DNA from 2 places in the Erwinia billingiae Eb661 genome. Region 1 is predicted to be linked to the other one. Evidence: predicted binding sites of a transcription regulator. Region 1 holds the regulator's gene; the other holds the start of a gene.

What was found. The regulator Fur, encoded in region 1, represses iron uptake genes when iron is present. The targets are predictions, from matches to a motif close to ATAATAATGAGAACNACTATCAA.
Region 2: a site for Fur is predicted at 2,332-2,354, ahead of EBC_RS23130 (TonB-dependent siderophore receptor). Genes of this name have one in related genera too.

Annotation. Positions count from the first base shown of each region.
Region 1 is NC_014306.1:1,445,402-1,453,762, reverse strand. Features, by position in the region: gene seqA (replication initiation negative regulator SeqA) at 1-219, opposite strand, end outside; gene ybfF (esterase) at 470-1,234, shown strand; gene ybfE (LexA regulated protein) at 1,382-1,663, shown strand; gene fldA (flavodoxin FldA) at 1,814-2,344, shown strand; gene fur (ferric iron uptake transcriptional regulator) at 2,706-3,149, shown strand; gene EBC_RS08090 (beta-N-acetylhexosaminidase) at 3,210-5,864, opposite strand; gene chiP (chitoporin ChiP) at 5,922-7,295, opposite strand; gene glnS (glutamine--tRNA ligase) at 7,738-8,361, opposite strand, start outside.
Region 2 is NC_014306.1:4,753,002-4,761,362, reverse strand. Features, by position in the region: gene otnK (3-oxo-tetronate kinase) at 1-262, opposite strand, end outside; gene ltnD (L-threonate dehydrogenase) at 262-1,176, opposite strand; gene ygbI (DNA-binding transcriptional repressor YgbI) at 1,489-2,250, shown strand; gene EBC_RS23130 (TonB-dependent siderophore receptor) at 2,392-4,515, shown strand; gene EBC_RS23125 (ABC transporter substrate-binding protein) at 4,539-5,654, shown strand; gene proP (glycine betaine/L-proline transporter ProP) at 5,724-7,229, opposite strand; gene EBC_RS23115 (hypothetical protein) at 7,714-8,223, shown strand; gene EBC_RS23110 (EAL domain-containing protein) at 8,234-8,361, opposite strand, start outside.

The sequences.
Region 1 (8,361 bases):
GCGAACGCGGTCCTGAGGGCGGGATTCCACCTTCACTGGCGCCGCGTCTTTGGCGACGCTCACGGCAGTAGATGCCGTTACCGCTGCGGTAGCAGGCGCTTTTTGCCCGGCCGTAAATTTAAGCATACGACGCAAAATGTCAGAGGCGCTTTCACCAATATGCTGAGTGTGACTGGCGATATAACGGTAGAGCTCTTCGTCGACTTCAATAGTTTTCATCTTGATCCAGTACAATTTATTGCTGATAAGAGCCGGTCTGTACGCTGCCTGAACAAGCCGCACAGGATCGTTCCAGCTCTAACACGAGGATTATAAAGTTAAATCCTGCCGGGGTGTAGCGCCAGCCCCTGATACCAGTAAAAGTCAGAATATGCCGCAAAAAGATTGGCGGGCGCTTTCTGGCCGTCACGGCAGGAAAAAGTGAATCTATGATACCCTAACCCCTCGTTTCAACAGTAAGAACTTTGTTATGAAATTGAATACCCGCTTGCTATCTGAACAATCCGCCCGCCCTGAGGTTCCCGTGGTGTTAATCCACGGCCTTTTTGGCAGCCTTGATAATTTGTCCGTGTTGGCGCGAGGGTTAAAGGACGATCGCCAGCTGGTGCAGATCGACCTGAGAAACCACGGTTTATCGCCTCGCGATGACCAGATGGATTATCAGGCGATGGCCCGCGATGTACTGGAAACGCTGGATGCCGAAGGGATTGACCGGGTCGCGGTCATCGGACATTCGATGGGCGGAAAAGTGGCGATGGCGTTAACCGCGCTGGCGCCAGAACGAATCGAGCAGCTGGTGGTTATCGATATGGCACCGGTCGCTTATCCGACCCGCCATCACGATACGATTTTTGCGGCGCTGAAGGCGGTCACCGCAGCGGGCATTACGCAACGAAGCGATGCCGCAGCGCTGATGCGTGAAACGATAGAAGAAGAAGGCGTGATTCAGTTTCTGCTGAAATCCTTCCAGCAAGGGGAATGGCGGTTTAACGTGCCGGTGCTGTGGCAGTGCTACGATCGGATTATTGGCTGGCAGCCGGTTCCGGCCTGGGAACATCCCGCGCTGTTTATTCGCGGCGAACGTTCGCCCTACCTGGCCGATGAATATCGTGACGCCCTGCTGGCGCAGTTCCCCAAAGCCCGTGCGCATGTGGTCAACGGTGCCGGTCACTGGGTCCATGCCGAGAAACCTGATGCTGTTTTGCGCGCAATACGCCGTTTTTTTGCGCTGTAAAAACAATTATATCCTGAGATGGCTAAATCATTGTCGTCATGACTTTCGCTGGGGTATGATGGCGCGCTAAAAATTTGTCGCTGCACGAATTTCAGCCGACATCAGGCCTGAACCATCAGAACTCCAGCCTTTCAGTATCACGATTCTATGGCAAAAGAAAACACGGACCGCACCACGATCGATCTGTTCGCAGATGACCGTCGCCCGGGACGACCAAAAACCAATCCGCTGACGCGTGATGAGCAGCTGCGTATCAACAAACGCAACCAGCTTAAGCGCGATAAAGTGCGCGGGCTGAAGCGCGTTGAACTGAAAATGAACAGTGACGCGGTTGATGCTCTGAACCAGCTTGCCGAGCAGCGTAATATGAGCCGCAGCGAGCTGATTGAAGAAATGGTCATGGCGCAGTTGGCCGATCAGGACCGCTGAACAGGCGCTTTCAGCACCCCCCGGTGAAGCACAAAGCGACAAAAGCAGGCGGATTACTCATTTATCCCCCTGTAGCTGTCTGCTATCATTGCCGGTATCTGTAATAAGCAGCCTTTACCCTATCAACACGTTTCAAGAGGTTAGTAAGTCATGGCAATCGTAGGCATTTTCTTTGGCAGCGATACGGGCAATACAGAAAACATTGCAAAAGTGATCCAGAAGCAGCTCGGTAAAGAGGTGGCTGAAGTTCATGATATCGCTAAAAGCAGCAAAGAAGACCTTGAAGCCTTTGATATTCTGCTGCTCGGTATCCCAACCTGGTACTACGGCGAAGCGCAGTGCGACTGGGATGATTTCTTCCCGACGTTGGAAGAAATTGATTTCAACGGCAAGCTCGTTGCGCTGTTCGGTTGTGGCGATCAGGAAGATTACGCTGAGTACTTCTGTGACGCGATGGGCACCATCCGCGACATTATCGAGCCTAAAGGCGCGGTGATCGTCGGTCACTGGCCAACTGAAGGCTACCATTTTGAAGCCTCGAAAGGGCTGGCGGATGATAAGCACTTCCTCGGTCTGGCTATTGACGAAGATCGTCAGCCAGAACTCACCAGTGAGCGCACCGAGCAGTGGGTCAAACAGATTTATGACGAGCTCCAGCTGAAAGAAATCCTGGAAGCGTAATCAGACCGGCCTGATTGGGAGGTATCTCACATCAGGCCAGTGGTTTTTCCTATAGAAGTAATAGACACATTTTTGTAACTTTCATCTGCAAATCTGTAAAATATCGCCATCGGTCACCCGCTTTCTCAGCGCCTTTCGCTCTAATAGCGACTATGATGAGGCAGAGCGAAATGTCAGCCCAACCGCTTGCTCTCACGGACGTAACGACTCTTCTCCTTACCTCCCTTGATTGAGATGCATCGCCAGTGGTGTTCATTTCGAAATATCAGTTCTATAATGAGACGTTTGGCTTTTCGCGACGACCGATGTTCAGGGCTTTTCAGCCACAAAGTGACTAGCAAAGTAACAGGACAATATCCGCATGACTGACAATAACACCGCATTAAAGAAGGCCGGCCTGAAAGTCACGCTTCCACGACTTAAAATTCTGGAAGTACTTCAGGAACCTGAGGGCCATCACGTCAGTGCGGAAGACTTGTACAAGCGTCTGATTGACATGGGCGAAGAGATTGGTCTGGCGACGGTTTACCGCGTTCTTAACCAATTTGATGATGCCGGGATCGTTACCCGTCATAATTTCGAAGGTGGTAAATCCGTTTTCGAACTGACTCAGCAGCATCACCACGATCATCTGATTTGCCTGGATTGTGGCAAGGTGATCGAGTTCCGTGATGAAAACATCGAAGCTCGCCAGCGTGATATCGCCACGCGCCACGGCATCAAACTCAGTAACCACAGCCTGTACCTTTACGGTCACTGCTCAACCGGTGACTGCCGTGAAGATGAGACGCTGCACGACAAGTAATCTACACTAACAGCAAAAAACCGGTGATCCTTCACCGGTTTTTTTTTGCCTGTCGCCCCGTTACAGCGCTTCCGTCCGGCTGACGCGCAGACCATCAGGACTGCGCGTACGCAGCAATACCTTACCGGCCACCGCCGGCGGTTGATCCGCCTGCCACTGCTGCCAGGTTGTCCCCTCGTCCAGGCTGTACTCAACGGTTAAGCCCGGTAGCTCGGTATTGACCACCAGCTTACCGTCCTGCACCACCCCACCGGGCACCGGCAAGCGATAGGCAATGCCGGCTTTATCCAGTTTTGCCAATTCACGTTGCCCCAGAAGGTTGGCAAACCGCTGCCAGTCCTTCAGCTGAGCCTGCTGGTCTACCAGGCGGGTTTTGCCGCCGGTATACTCTTTGCCGGCTTTATAATCCTGCTCCCAGGCTGCGCGGTGCCAGGCACGTTCCGCCACGGACAAAATGCGCGGGAAAAGCTTGTACTCCACCTGCGCGTCGGTACGGGTGGTTTCACTCCACAGTTGAGCGGAGATGCCGTGAGCGCCAGGCCAGGGCTTGTCAGATTTAGCCGTGAAAGGTTTGCCGTCGCGATCGACGGAAGTCTCGGCGTTTTGTGGCAAGTTATCCGGCGCGAAGTGGAAAATTTTCCGTTCATCGGTAAAGCGCGTTCCCCAGTAGTATCCCCGCTCCAGCGGATTCACCTCGGCAGGAAAATCGAGATACAGGTAATCCGGATTGGAGACGATCACTTCATAACCTTTGCCTGCCCAGTCATTGGCAGAATCAAAACCGCCCCAAAACAGCGTATCCCAGAAGTTGACCGCAACCCTGTCCGTTGCGAAGGCTTTGGCATTTTTAGCGTCTTTAATACCATCCTGCCAGGCCTGCATTTTGCCGATACCGTGTGCCTTAACCTGCTTGCTGACGTTAAGGGCAAAGTCGCTCGGCAGATGATCCAGGTCTTCAATCTTTCCTTCTTCAATCATCGTCTGGCAGACCTGGGATTTTGCCCACGGCTTATCTTGCTGGCTTAAGTCCAGTAAACCGGTGCCTTCAACGGGTGTGTTCTTATCCGAATAGCCGGATCCTAAGCGAATGTTTTTGGCTTCATCTCCGCCGAAATGCCAGGTCTTCAGCGGCTGTCCGGCAGCTTTATGCATCGCCTGGATTTCACCTATCACCTTGTCGGTAAAGCGTAACGAGGAGCTCAGGCACGGATTGAGATAGCTGGTGCGATCGTAAAGCTGCACGGAGGTGGTGTTGGAATTGTCGCTGGGATCGAGCAGGCGGAATTCATTGGCTTCTTTTTCCTTACCGGCATTGAACAAGCGATCGTAACGCGCTTCCATCGAGATTACCGCTGCCCGGGCGTGGGCCGGCATATCGATTTCCGGGATGACCTGAATACCGCGCGCATCAGCATACTTCACAATATCGATATACTGCTGACGGCTGAAATGACCGCTGCCACTGTTATCACTGTTTGGTCCCGATCCTAACTGTGGCAGCAAACAGCGCTTCTCTTCAGGATCGTGACAACGCTTGCTGCCAATCTCCGTTAACTCCGGCAGGCCTGGAATTTCAATACGCCAGCCTTCATCGTCGGTCAGATGGAAATGGAAAACGTTGAGTTTCCACGCCGCCATCTGGTCCAGCAAGCGCAGTACCACCTCTTTGCTGTGGAAGTTGCGCGCCACATCAAGGAACACCGCACGGTATTGGAAACGCGGCGCATCGCTGGCCTTTAACGTCGCCACGTTCAGGCTGCCATCGGCCGGGATCAGCGACAGGATCGACTGTAAACCATAGAACACGCCGCTCTGGTCATAACCCACCACTTCAGCCTTGTCCTTGCCAATATTCAGCGTGTATCCCCCCGGAACGGCCAGCTTTTTATCGAACGCTTTTTTGCTCACCCGAGTGGTAATCGGGTATCCATTGGGCTGCGCTTTGATTCCCATCAGCGCAAAACGCTGCTGTATGGCTTCGGCTTTCTCTGCCGACAGGCTTGCCAGTTCCAGCGTCACCCCAGCAGAGAGATCCGCGTCATCAGAGAACACCGAAACCTTCAACGGGGTGGGAAGGATTTGCCCACGTAAAGTGGACGCGGCCATCGGGGCGACATCGCTGTTTTTAGTAAAGCGGCCCTGGGCATCCATCAACAGGTTCTTATCATCTGCGATGCGCTTCCACTGAGCGCCAAAAGGCTCCACAAAATCGGTCAGTATCTCGGTATCCGTGCTGACGAGGATTTTCGGCGTGGCATCGCCAGAGGTCGCATACCAACGCGGCATCACATCGGTAATAAACAGCTGCCAGTATTCATTCACGATCGGGATCTCGATGGTTTCGCCCGCCGCAATGCCTTTGAATTTGTCTGTCGGCTCCAGGCGGGTTAAATCCCCGACAATATGCACCATGCGAAACTGATCGCTTTCGACCTTCAGCGTTTCATGCACGTTAGACATATAAATTGCCCAGTCTTTGCTGTCGATGGCGGGGCCCGGATTGGTGAAGCTAATGGTTGCGCGGTTACAGGAGGCCCAGTCAGCGCCCAGTCCGGCGCAATCCACGCCATGCTGGGCGGCAAGATTGTCCGTCACTTTGTACTTCACGCCAAACTGGCTGATTTGATCGACTAACTGCTGGTTGGCGGCTGCTCCACCACTGGCTAACGCAGATATCAGCGCAACCGATATCAGACTGGCTCTGAACTTTTTCATCCTTTAATCCTTGTCCGTAGGTAAGTCGTTTTTCTTCATTTCGTTGCAAGACACACGTCATAAAATTGTGAAGGGTGCAGTGACGATAAACTTCAGATCCTTCTCATCCTGGAAGATATTGCCGTAGCCGCCGCCCCAGCTGGGAAGGGTGGAATGGTTATTGAATCGGGTGAAGTGCAGCTTGAATAAGGTGTCTTTCGCCCTGCCCTCCTGCACTTTGTAAAGCAGGTCCAGATTCCAGGCAGATTCTTTCAGACGGGTATTTTGGTTATAGATCGGTTTGCTGTTGGGTTTGGCATCCCAGCCGTAAGCATAGGAGGTGCCGACCGAAAGGCCCGGCAGGCCCCAGCCTTTCAGCTCATACAACACGCCGGCAAACAGGGCTTTCTCGCCGTTGGCGTTAAAGTCGGAACGGGAATCCCACCAGACATCCAGCCGACCGTTTGAGGTGGCATAACCCGGCGTCATGCGTTGCAGGAAGAAACCCTGATTTCCCTCGGCCTTGACCCAGGTGCCTTCAAGACGCAGATCGAAAGGCCCCGCGCGATAACCGAAGGTCAGCGCCTGCAGCCAGGCCAGGCCGTCATAGACATCATTACTGTTGGCTGCGCCACCGCGCTCTTTGTCCCGGGCACCATAGAATTGCCAGCTGGTGGTAAGCGGATTTTCAGCCAGCGCAAAGGTGTAAGAGAGTTTGGTGAAGTACTGGTCCATATAACCGGCCGCCTGACCGAAAGCGCCTTCCAACAACAGGTCATTTTTGAAGTCGTATTTTGCCCCTATCGAATGCAGATACGGGATGCCCGTTTTGCCATCCGCCTTGCGGAAGTGATAGGTGTTGCGGTACCAGGGTGCCTTATACTCATCGCTCCACATATAGGAAAGTGATAGTGCCCCTGCATCAGCAAAATCAACCTGGGTGCCAAGCTCGGCTCCGCGATAGGTGCCCGGTAAAAAACTCCAGTTTGGCGCCAGCAGCGTCTGTCCCTGCGGCTGCAAATAACCGGCCCGCAGCCAGTAATCGTTAAGCTTTAGTTTTAATGCCGCCTTATAAAGGCTGGCGCCATTTTTATCCCCGCTCCATTTTTCATCCCAGCGCGTATTGGCATCGCTGAAGCCAATTTCATTTGGCGCTGCCGGGCCTTTATCTGACATTTCCAGCGCGCCAAATACCGCTAAATCCAGTCCAATAATGTCGGCAACATAACCCGATGAAAAATCCAGATTACTGTTAAAAGTAGAATGGTGGAGATTTTGCTGATACTGGCCAAACTTATCGCTATCAGGATTGAGATCCTTTCTTTCCCGGTGGCGTTGCCAGTAATAAACGCCGCCCGTTAATGAGGCATCATCAATAAATCCGGCGGCAGTAGCATCAGGAATAAAAAGCGGAACCGATAACAGCGTACAGCAGGCGACTGCGCCCGCCATCACGGGACGTGATGAGATAAAAGCAGACATAGATAACCCCTCTTCCATAAGAGTAAGGCCCATTCTGAGCCATGATATCAATTGGTTATAAGCATCCTCTAACCGACGAAACTCAAAGTCGATGATATTTTTCGCGACGCGAATTATCAATAACTATTTAAAAGTGAAAGAAGAAAGTATGAGCGGCGGCACAAAACGGCGTTATTAATGAAAGAATATAAATAGCCCGCTAATTTAATTCGCGCTTACTCAATTAATATTAATCTTAAATATCATCTCGCGGATATATTCTAATTACAGAAAGACAACATCTCCTTAGCGTATTAAGGACTGGCTGGCGGTCTTGTTTAATAAAATTCTTAGATATTGAATGGCGCCCGGTGTCGTTCATAAAAAAAAACGCAGCCCGAAGGCTGCGTTTCAGTCTGGCAATCAGAGAGCGTTACTCGCCCGCTTTTGCCCAGGTATCGCGCAGGCCAACGGTGCGGTTGAACACCAGATTGTTGGCACTGGAATAACGGCTGTCAGCACAGAAGTAGCCTTCACGTTCGAACTGATACGGGCTGTTGGCTTCTGCCTTCTGCAATCCAGGTTCGACAAATCCCTGACGGATCAGCAAAGACTCTGGGTTGATCGTGGTCATAAAGTCTTCTGCCGCGCCCGGATTTGGCACGCTGAACAGACGGTCATACAGACGGAATTCCGCAGGCAGTGCATGTTCTGCAGATACCCAATGGATCACGCCTTTCACTTTACGGCCATCAGCCGGATCTTTGCTTAAGGTCTCGGTATCGCAGGTACAGAACAGGCAGGTAATATTGCCCTCTTCATCCTTCGCGATGCGTTCAGCTTTGATCACGTAGGCGTTGCGCAGGCGAACTTCTTTGCCCAGCACCAGACGCTTATACTGTTTGTTCGCTTCTTCACGGAAGTCAGCACGATCGATATAGATCTCGCGGCTGAACGGAACGTCACGCGTACCCATCTCCGGTTTATTCGGATGATTAGGCATGGGGATGATCTCTTCGTGATTCGCCGGCAGGTTTTCAATCACCAGCTTAACCGG
Region 2 (8,361 bases), 1.8 Mb from region 1:
TGTCGAAGGTCGAGCAGTATTTAAAGTAGAAGCGCTCGCAGCCCTGTTGCTGTAGCCATGCCAGCGCCTGCAACGAGTCGGCAACCGCCTTCTCAGGAGCGCAGGAGCGGGATTTCAGGCTGACAACAATCGCCTCAGCCTCCAATGCCAGCGGCTCGGCCGGCACGCCATTTACCTGTACCGTCGCCATGCCGTTCTGCACCAGGAAGCTGGCGATATCGGTGGCACCGGTGAAGTCATCTGCTATCACGCCCAGGCGCATTATTGCGGCTCCTTTTTCGCTGGCAGGGTAATGCCACTGAAGATTTTGATCACCGCGCTGTCGTCTTCACGGCCATAGCCGGCGTTGCTGGCGGAGGTGAACATGTTAAAGGCGGTGGAGGCCAGCGGCAGCGGGAAGTGCAGCGCTTTGGCGGTGTCGGCCACCAGACCCAAATCTTTGACGAAGATATCCACCGCCGATTTTGGCGAGTAATCACCGTCCACCACGTGACGCATACGGTTCTCAAACATCCACGAGTTACCCGCCGCGTTGGTGACCACGTCATACATGGTATCCAGCGGAATGCCGGCGCGCGCCGCCAGCGCCATCGCTTCGGCACCGGCCGCAATATGCACGCCTGCCAGCAACTGGTGGATGATTTTCACCGTCGAGCCGAGACCGATTTCGCGACCAATGCGGTAGACCTTGCCTGCCACGGCATCCAGCACCGGTTGCAGCAGCGCAAAGGCCTTATCGCTGCCGGAGGCCATCACCGTCATCTCGCCCAGCGCCGCTTTCGCCGCACCGCCAGAGACCGGCGCATCCAGCATGATCAGCTGATGCTCCGCCAGACGCTGTTCAATCAGCAGCGCATCCTGAGAAGAGATGGTGGAGGACACCATCACCGCGGTACCGGGCTTCAGATGGGCCGCCAGGCCGTTGTCACCAAACAGGATCTGGTTCACCTGCTGCGCGTTGACCACCAACAACAGCACCGCATCTAACTGTTCGGCAAAGCCATCCGCACGGGTTTCGGCCGCTTTGGCTCCGCTGCTCAGCAGCGTTTGCAGCGCGGCAGGATTCAGGTCAACACCGTAGGTGTTCAGGCCGGCTTTGATACAGGATTGCGCCGCACCCATGCCCATAGACCCGAGGCCAACGACACAGACCGACATTGATGATGCGTTAGGCATACGCTCTCCGTGTTAATTTAGGTGATAATTTGTTTTGTTGTGTGAAGTATAGGCGCTTTTATCACCAGGATTGGTGACGCGCATCACATTAATTAACAGTAATTAACCTGCATTTCACAAGGTTTAACATGCGTGTGAATCGCGCTATAAAGCATTAAACCCTTTATTATCAGTGCTATGTGCTTTTACGCTGGTCGATCAAAACCTGAGTAGTTACCCGTATGCGTGATAAAATGATAAAAATTGGGGTGCAGACCGCGCCTCTGCTCCATTACACTTGTCCCGCAGATAACCCGCTCACAAGGAGAGACCATGATCCCGGTCGAAAGACATCAACAAATTTTAGCGCTGGTGCAGGAAAAGGGCGTGGTGAGCATTGCTGAACTGACCGATCGGCTGGCGGTGTCACATATGACCATCCGGCGGGATCTGCAGAAGCTGGAAGAGCAGGGCGCGGTCATGCTGGTGTCAGGCGGCGTACGCTCTACCGAGCGACTGGCCAGCGAGCCGTCACATCTGGATAAAACCAGCATGTTCAGCCAGGAGAAGCAGGCGATTGGCGAAGCGGCGGCCCGGCATATTCCCCGCAACAGCTGCATCTATCTGGATGCCGGCACCACCACGCTGGCGCTGGCCCGTGAGCTGGGTATGCGGGACGATTTAACCATCGTCACCAATGACTTTGTGATTGCCAACTTCTTTATCGACAACAGCCAGTGCCGGATGATCCACACCGGCGGCACGCTCTGTCGCGATAACCGTTCCTGCGTCGGCGATGCGGCGGCGCTGGCGTTGCAGGGACTGTCGATTGATATCGCCTTTATCTCCGCGTCCTGCTGGGGAATGCGCGGCATCTTCACTCCCGATGCGGAGAAGATCACCGTAAAGCGGGCGGTAAGTGAAGTGAGCCGCAAACGGGTGCTGCTGGCTGACAGCTCAAAATACAACAAGATCGCCACCTTCCTCGCGCTGCCGCTGGCCCGCTTTGACGCGGTTATTACCGATCCCTATCTGCCGGACTCCGCCCGGCAGGAAATGGCGGCGCTAGAAATCGAGATCACGCTGGCCAGCTAACGGCGTGTTGCACGATGTAGAAAGGGCCTTCGGGCCCTTTTTTTATTTACTAAAAGGCGCAGGCTATCAGTGAGATTGATAATAGAAATGAAAGTTATTATCATTCGCGCACAAAAACACTAACGACATCGCACTCACTTTATGAAAACGCCACGTTTCTCCGTTTCCACCTTCACGCGCCTCCATGGAAAATCGCATGTAGTTCTGTTTGTCAGCCTGCTGGGCAGCGGCGCCGCGCTGGCGGCAGAGAGCACCCTGACCGTCAATGCCGATACGGCGACGGCGGTGGGCAGCTACAGCCAGGATACCGCCACCATTGGCGGCACCACCGCCACACCGCGTAACGACACCCCGCAGTCGATCAGCGTGGTGACGTCGCAGGTGATCAAGGATTACCAGGTCAAAACCGTTAACGACGCGATGAAGTTTGTCAGCGGCGTCACCCAGGGCAATACGCTCGGGGGTATTGAAGATGGCTTCGTTAAGCGTGGTTTTGGCGCCAACTCGGACGGATCGATTTTCCTCGATGGCATCCGCAGCAATCAGGGCCTGTCGATGGATTCGACCATCGATCGTGTGGAAGTGCTGAAAGGCTCGGCTTCCCTGATGTATGGCATCCTTAATCCTGGCGGCGTGATCAATCTGGTCAGCAAAAAGCCGCAGTATGAGTGGAATACCCATATCAGCGGCGAATCCAGCAGCTTCGGCGGCGGTGCCGGTACGGTGGATATCACCGGTCCGCTCGGCAACGGTTTTGCCTTCCGGTTGATTGCCGAACGCCAGCGCGAAGATTACTGGCGCAACTTTGGCGTGAATCAACATACGCTGATTGCCCCTTCCCTGAGCTGGTTTGGCGAAAAAGCCTCGTTCAATATCAGCTACATGGAAAATAAATACGATATCCCGTATGACCGTGGCACCGCCTTTATCAACAAAAAACCGGTCGATATTCCCTATAACGAACGGCTGGACGACAGCGCCAACCATGCTTACGGCAAAAACAAGCGGCTGAACGTCACCTACGGCTATAACCTTGATGACACCTGGGCGACCCACGTTAACTATGGCTGGATGCAGCGCCGCTATGACAGCAACGAAGTCAGGGCCACCGCTATCGACACCACCACCGGGATTGTCTCGCGCCGGGCGGACGCCAACCGTGGCTTTAACCATCAGACCACCTATCTGTCATGGGATATCGGCGGCAGCCCGGAGATCTGGGGGATGCAGCACGATCTGATGCTGGGTGTGGACTACGAGCAGGACGAAACCTATAAGGCGTATTCCTATCGCGGCAAAGTTTCCAAAACCTTCAATATGTACGACCCGGTATATGGTGAAGAGCCGGTAGTCAGCAGCAGCACCGTCAGCGACGCGATCAGTAATACACGTACCAACCTTTACAGCCGTTCAGTGTTTGCCAAAGACAGCATTCACCTGACCGATAAGTGGATTGCGGTGCTGGGCGGCCGTTTCCAGCGTTACACCCAGACCGCCAGCAGCGGCTGGACCAACCCCACCACCACGCTGAACGATCGGGGCGACAGCTTCCTGCCACAGGCGGGGCTGGTGTATAAAATCCTGCCGGATCTGTCGCTTTACGGCAGCTACAGCCAGTCATTTACCCCATCGACGCAAACCGATGACGACGGCAACGTCGCCTCGACTGAAAAAGGCACTACCTATGAAGTCGGTGCCAAATGGCAGGTGGTGCCGGCGGTTTCTGCCACGCTGGCGCTGTACCGCATTGATGAAAAAGACATGTCGGTATTTATTAACGGCGTGACCCGTAACATCCCGAAAGCCCGCTCGACCGGAGCTGAAGTTGAAATCAACGGTGAAGTGGCGAAAGACTGGAACCTGACGGCGACCTACAGCTATGACAAAACCGAGATCGTTGAGGACAACCTTAACCCGGATAACGTCGGCAACCGCCTGGTCAACGCGCCAACCAATATGGGCAGCCTGTATCTGAGCCACACCCTGCGCTTCTCCTGGCTGCCGGGCGAACTGCGTATTGGCGGCGGCGGACGCTACGTCGGCAGCCGTGCCGGCGATCCTGAAAACAGCTTCACCATGCCGGACTACACCGTGGCGGATGCCTTTATCGCCTGGGACAGCCAGCTGGTGGGGAAACATACGCAGCTGAAGCTGAATATGAACAACCTGTTTGATAAGGAATATTACCAGTCCAGTGGCGGTAATCTGCGGGTGAGTGAAGGCGAGCCGCGCGTAATGTATCTGCAAGCGTCTGTCGATTTCTGATAGCCAACGGAGAAGGAAAAGCGATGAACAGGGCATTGATCAGCCTGCTGCTGATGCTGGTCAGCAGCGTGGCACCGGCGAAAACCATCACCGACATTCTGCAACGCAAGGTAGAGGTGCCGGATAACCCGCAGCGGATTGTGGTGGGGGAAAGCCGGATGATTTACACCCTGGCGCTGGTGGAAGAAGGCAATCCGGCGAAACGGGTGGTGGGCTGGCCAGGCGATCTGCAAAAGCTGGATCGTCAAACCTGGGATCGTTACGTTGACGCATTTCCGCAGATCAAAACCATCCCGCTGGTCGGCAAGTCGAATTATACCCAGATCAGCGTGGAGAAGGTGATCGCCCTGCAGCCCGATCTGGTGATCCTGCCGGTGTATGCCAAACAGGAAAGCAATCATGACAGCTTCCAGATGCAGCTTACTGCGGCAGGCATTGCGGTAATCTATATTGATACCCGCGTCGACCTGCTGAAAAACACCGTGCCGAGCCTGAAAATTCTGGGCGAAGCGCTGAATGACCAGGCGAAAGCGCAACGCTTTATTGATTTTTATCAGCAGCATATGAATCTGATCCGAGATCGGCTGGCCACCGCCAATCCGGAAAAACCGAGCGTGCTGTTGCAGCTGCATATCGGCCGCAGAGAGGAATGTTGCACCACGGTAAGCCACGGCAATCTGGCCGATTTACTGGCGTTTGCCGGGGGCAATAATATTGCGACGGGTCGGTTTGGCGGCGTGTTTGGCCAGCTCAGCCCGGAAGCGATCATTGCCGCCAACCCGGAGGTTTACCTGGCCACCGGCTCGGGCGGCCCGCAGCAAACGGAGCAGCTTCAGCTTGGCCCGCAGGTTAATGCGGCGGCGGCTCAGCAGAGCTTCAGCAAGGCGCTGGCGAACGAGTCGGTCATCTCCCAGCTGCCGGCCATCCGCAACGGTCGGGCGCTGGCGGTGTGGCACAACTTCTATATGAGTCCGTGGCATCTGCTGGATGTGGAGATCTTCGCTAAGGCGCTGCATCCCCAGCTGTTTGCCGATCTCGACCCGCGTAAAACGCTGGATGAGATGAATCAGCAGTTCCTGCCGTTAGCCGAAAAGGGCACCTACTGGACCACGCCAGACAGCGCCGCAAATGGGCACTAAAAACGTTAAGCCATAAAAAAAGGCCCGCGAATTTCGCGGGCCTTTTGCTGCTATCAGTCCAGACCAACGTTATTCGTTGATATTGGGATGCTGATTAATCAGATGCTTACGTTTCTCTTCCAGCTCGGCAATCTGCTCACTGATATCGTCGATTTTGGTTTCGATATTATCGTGATGCTCCTGCAACAGCTCTTTCGCTTCATGAATATCGGAAGCCGCCGGAGTCGCGCCACGCAGTGGCATATTGGCGGTTTCTTTCATCATGATACCGGTGACCAGGCCCACCACCGCCACCACCATCAGGTAGTAAGCCGGCATGTAGAGGTTCGCGGTATATTCAACCAGCCAGGCGGCCAGCGTTGGCGTCAGACCCGCCACCAGAATCGAGATATTAAAGGCACTGGCTAAGGCGCTGTAACGAATGTGCGTCGGGAACATCGCTGGCAGCGACGAGGCCATCACGCCGGTGAAGCAGTTCAGTATCACCGCCAGGATCAGCAGACCGGCAAAGATCAGCCCGGTGACGTTACTGTTGATCAGCATGAAGCAAGGAATGGCCATAATCATCAGCGCGATACTGCCGATAATCACAAACGGACGACGACCAAACTTATCGCTCATCAGGCCCATAATCGGCTGAATAAACAGCATACCAATCATGATGGCGATGATGATTAACACGCCGTGATCTTCAGAATAGTGAAGATTGTGCGACAGGTAGCTCGGCATATACGTCAACAGCATGTAGTAGGTGACGTTAGTCGAGAGCACCAGACCGATACAGGCCAGCAGGCTTTTCCAGTGCTTGGTGGCAATCTCTTTAAACGACACTTTTGGCCCTTCGGCCAGACCTTCACGATCACCTTTTTCCAGCTTGTCCACGTGCTGCTGGAACGCAGGTGTTTCTTCCAGCGCGTTACGCAGGTAGATGCCGATCAGTCCTAACGGCAGCGCCACGAAGAACGGAATACGCCAGCCCCACTCAAGGAACTTGGCATCACCGATGACGGTAGAGATCAGCACGACCAGGCCCGCACCGGTGACGAAGCCGACAATGGAGCCGAAGTCCAGCCAGCTGCCCATAAAGCCGCGTTTACGGTCGGGGGAGTATTCCGCCACGAAGATCGACGCACCGGTATATTCACCGCCGACCGAGAAGCCTTGCGCCATTTTACACAGCAGCAGCAGGATCGGTGCCCAGATGCCAATGGTGGCGTAAGACGGTATCAGACCGATACAGAAAGTACTGACCGACATGATAACAATGGTGATAGAGAGGATTTTCTGGCGACCGTATTTGTCACCGAGTCTGCCGAAGAAAAGACCACCTAAAGGACGAATAAGGAAAGGAACGGAGAAGGTTGCCAGAGCGGCAATCATCTGCAAGCCCGGATCGGCACCCGGGAAAAACACCTGGCCTAAGGCGAAGGCCACAAAGCCGTAAACCCCAAAGTCAAACCACTCCATAGCGTTACCCAGCGACGCTGCGGTAATGGCTTTGCGTAACCTGGCATCATCAATGATCGTTACGTCTTTTAAGCCAATCGGCTTAACACGCTTCCTACGTAGCTTCATATAAAACACCCTGTAATTGTCTGTTTCCCAATTAGATTCTTGCCCCTTTCTGCTCGTGCGCAAGACCTGGCACCGGGCGAAACGGGTCAAATAGTGCAGGGCCAGAAGCCCCACTGACAGCGATTTGTGGTGGGTAATGGCGCCCATCAACAGATAACTGTCTGCATTCAGTATATCGTTTCTTACGCGGCTAACATAATTTCTGTCTGAAATTAGCTACAGCGATGCAACAGACCGAATCTGATTCAGACAAGGAATTTAACAAAGCCAGGGCCAGCCGCCGACGGGGCTGCTTCACGGCAAAACGGCCATTGGCAGGTATTCATTCTGATGAGCAGAATAATAGAAGAGAACAGAACCGTTAATTGCTGATAATTCATTGGCTGAATTAAGTTAAATTAGTTAATAACATTCAAAAAAGTTATTTGTTGCGTGCGAACAGACTATGGGTAATACTTCCTGCCGCATTTTTGCGGAGTCAGCAATGTATAATAAAAATAGCAACACCTTTGAAAATTATTATCTTAATATGCAAGAAAGCATTGATAATAATTTACGTCTCTGGCGTCATTATCACGCCGTTAACATTATTGATAATCAGGTTATTTCGCCGCAAAACGCGTGGCTGAACTGTGGTGAAAGTGTCGATAAAATAGTGCAGCAGGTGCATTTACAGAGCAAAAGTGTGGCGCAGCAGGCTGGGGTGCTGAACCGTTACGGACTGTTGTCAAAGCAGATGCAGGGCATGGTGGAACGCTTTCAGGCATTGGGTGTAAAACTGGCCGAACAAAGTGTCAATTCCCGCCGCGAGGAAATTTATCAGGAGTATCAGCAGCTGGCCGATCATATTATGCCGACGCTGGAACGCATTAATCAGCGGGTAGAAGCACGCCGTGAAGCGGTAGGGATTAAAGCCGAAACAAAAATAACCCCGCCGGTGGCTGACGAAACGGTCAACGTGGCATTACGCGCCGCGCTTAAACGTCGCAGCTAACTCTTCGCCTTTATTCTTCTCTCACCGCGACGGGCACTGACGTCCAGGGTTGCTGATTTTGTTCTTCCATCCACGCCATTAACGCACTGCCGGTCATCGGCCGGGCATACAGATAGCCCTGGATAAAGATCACCCCAC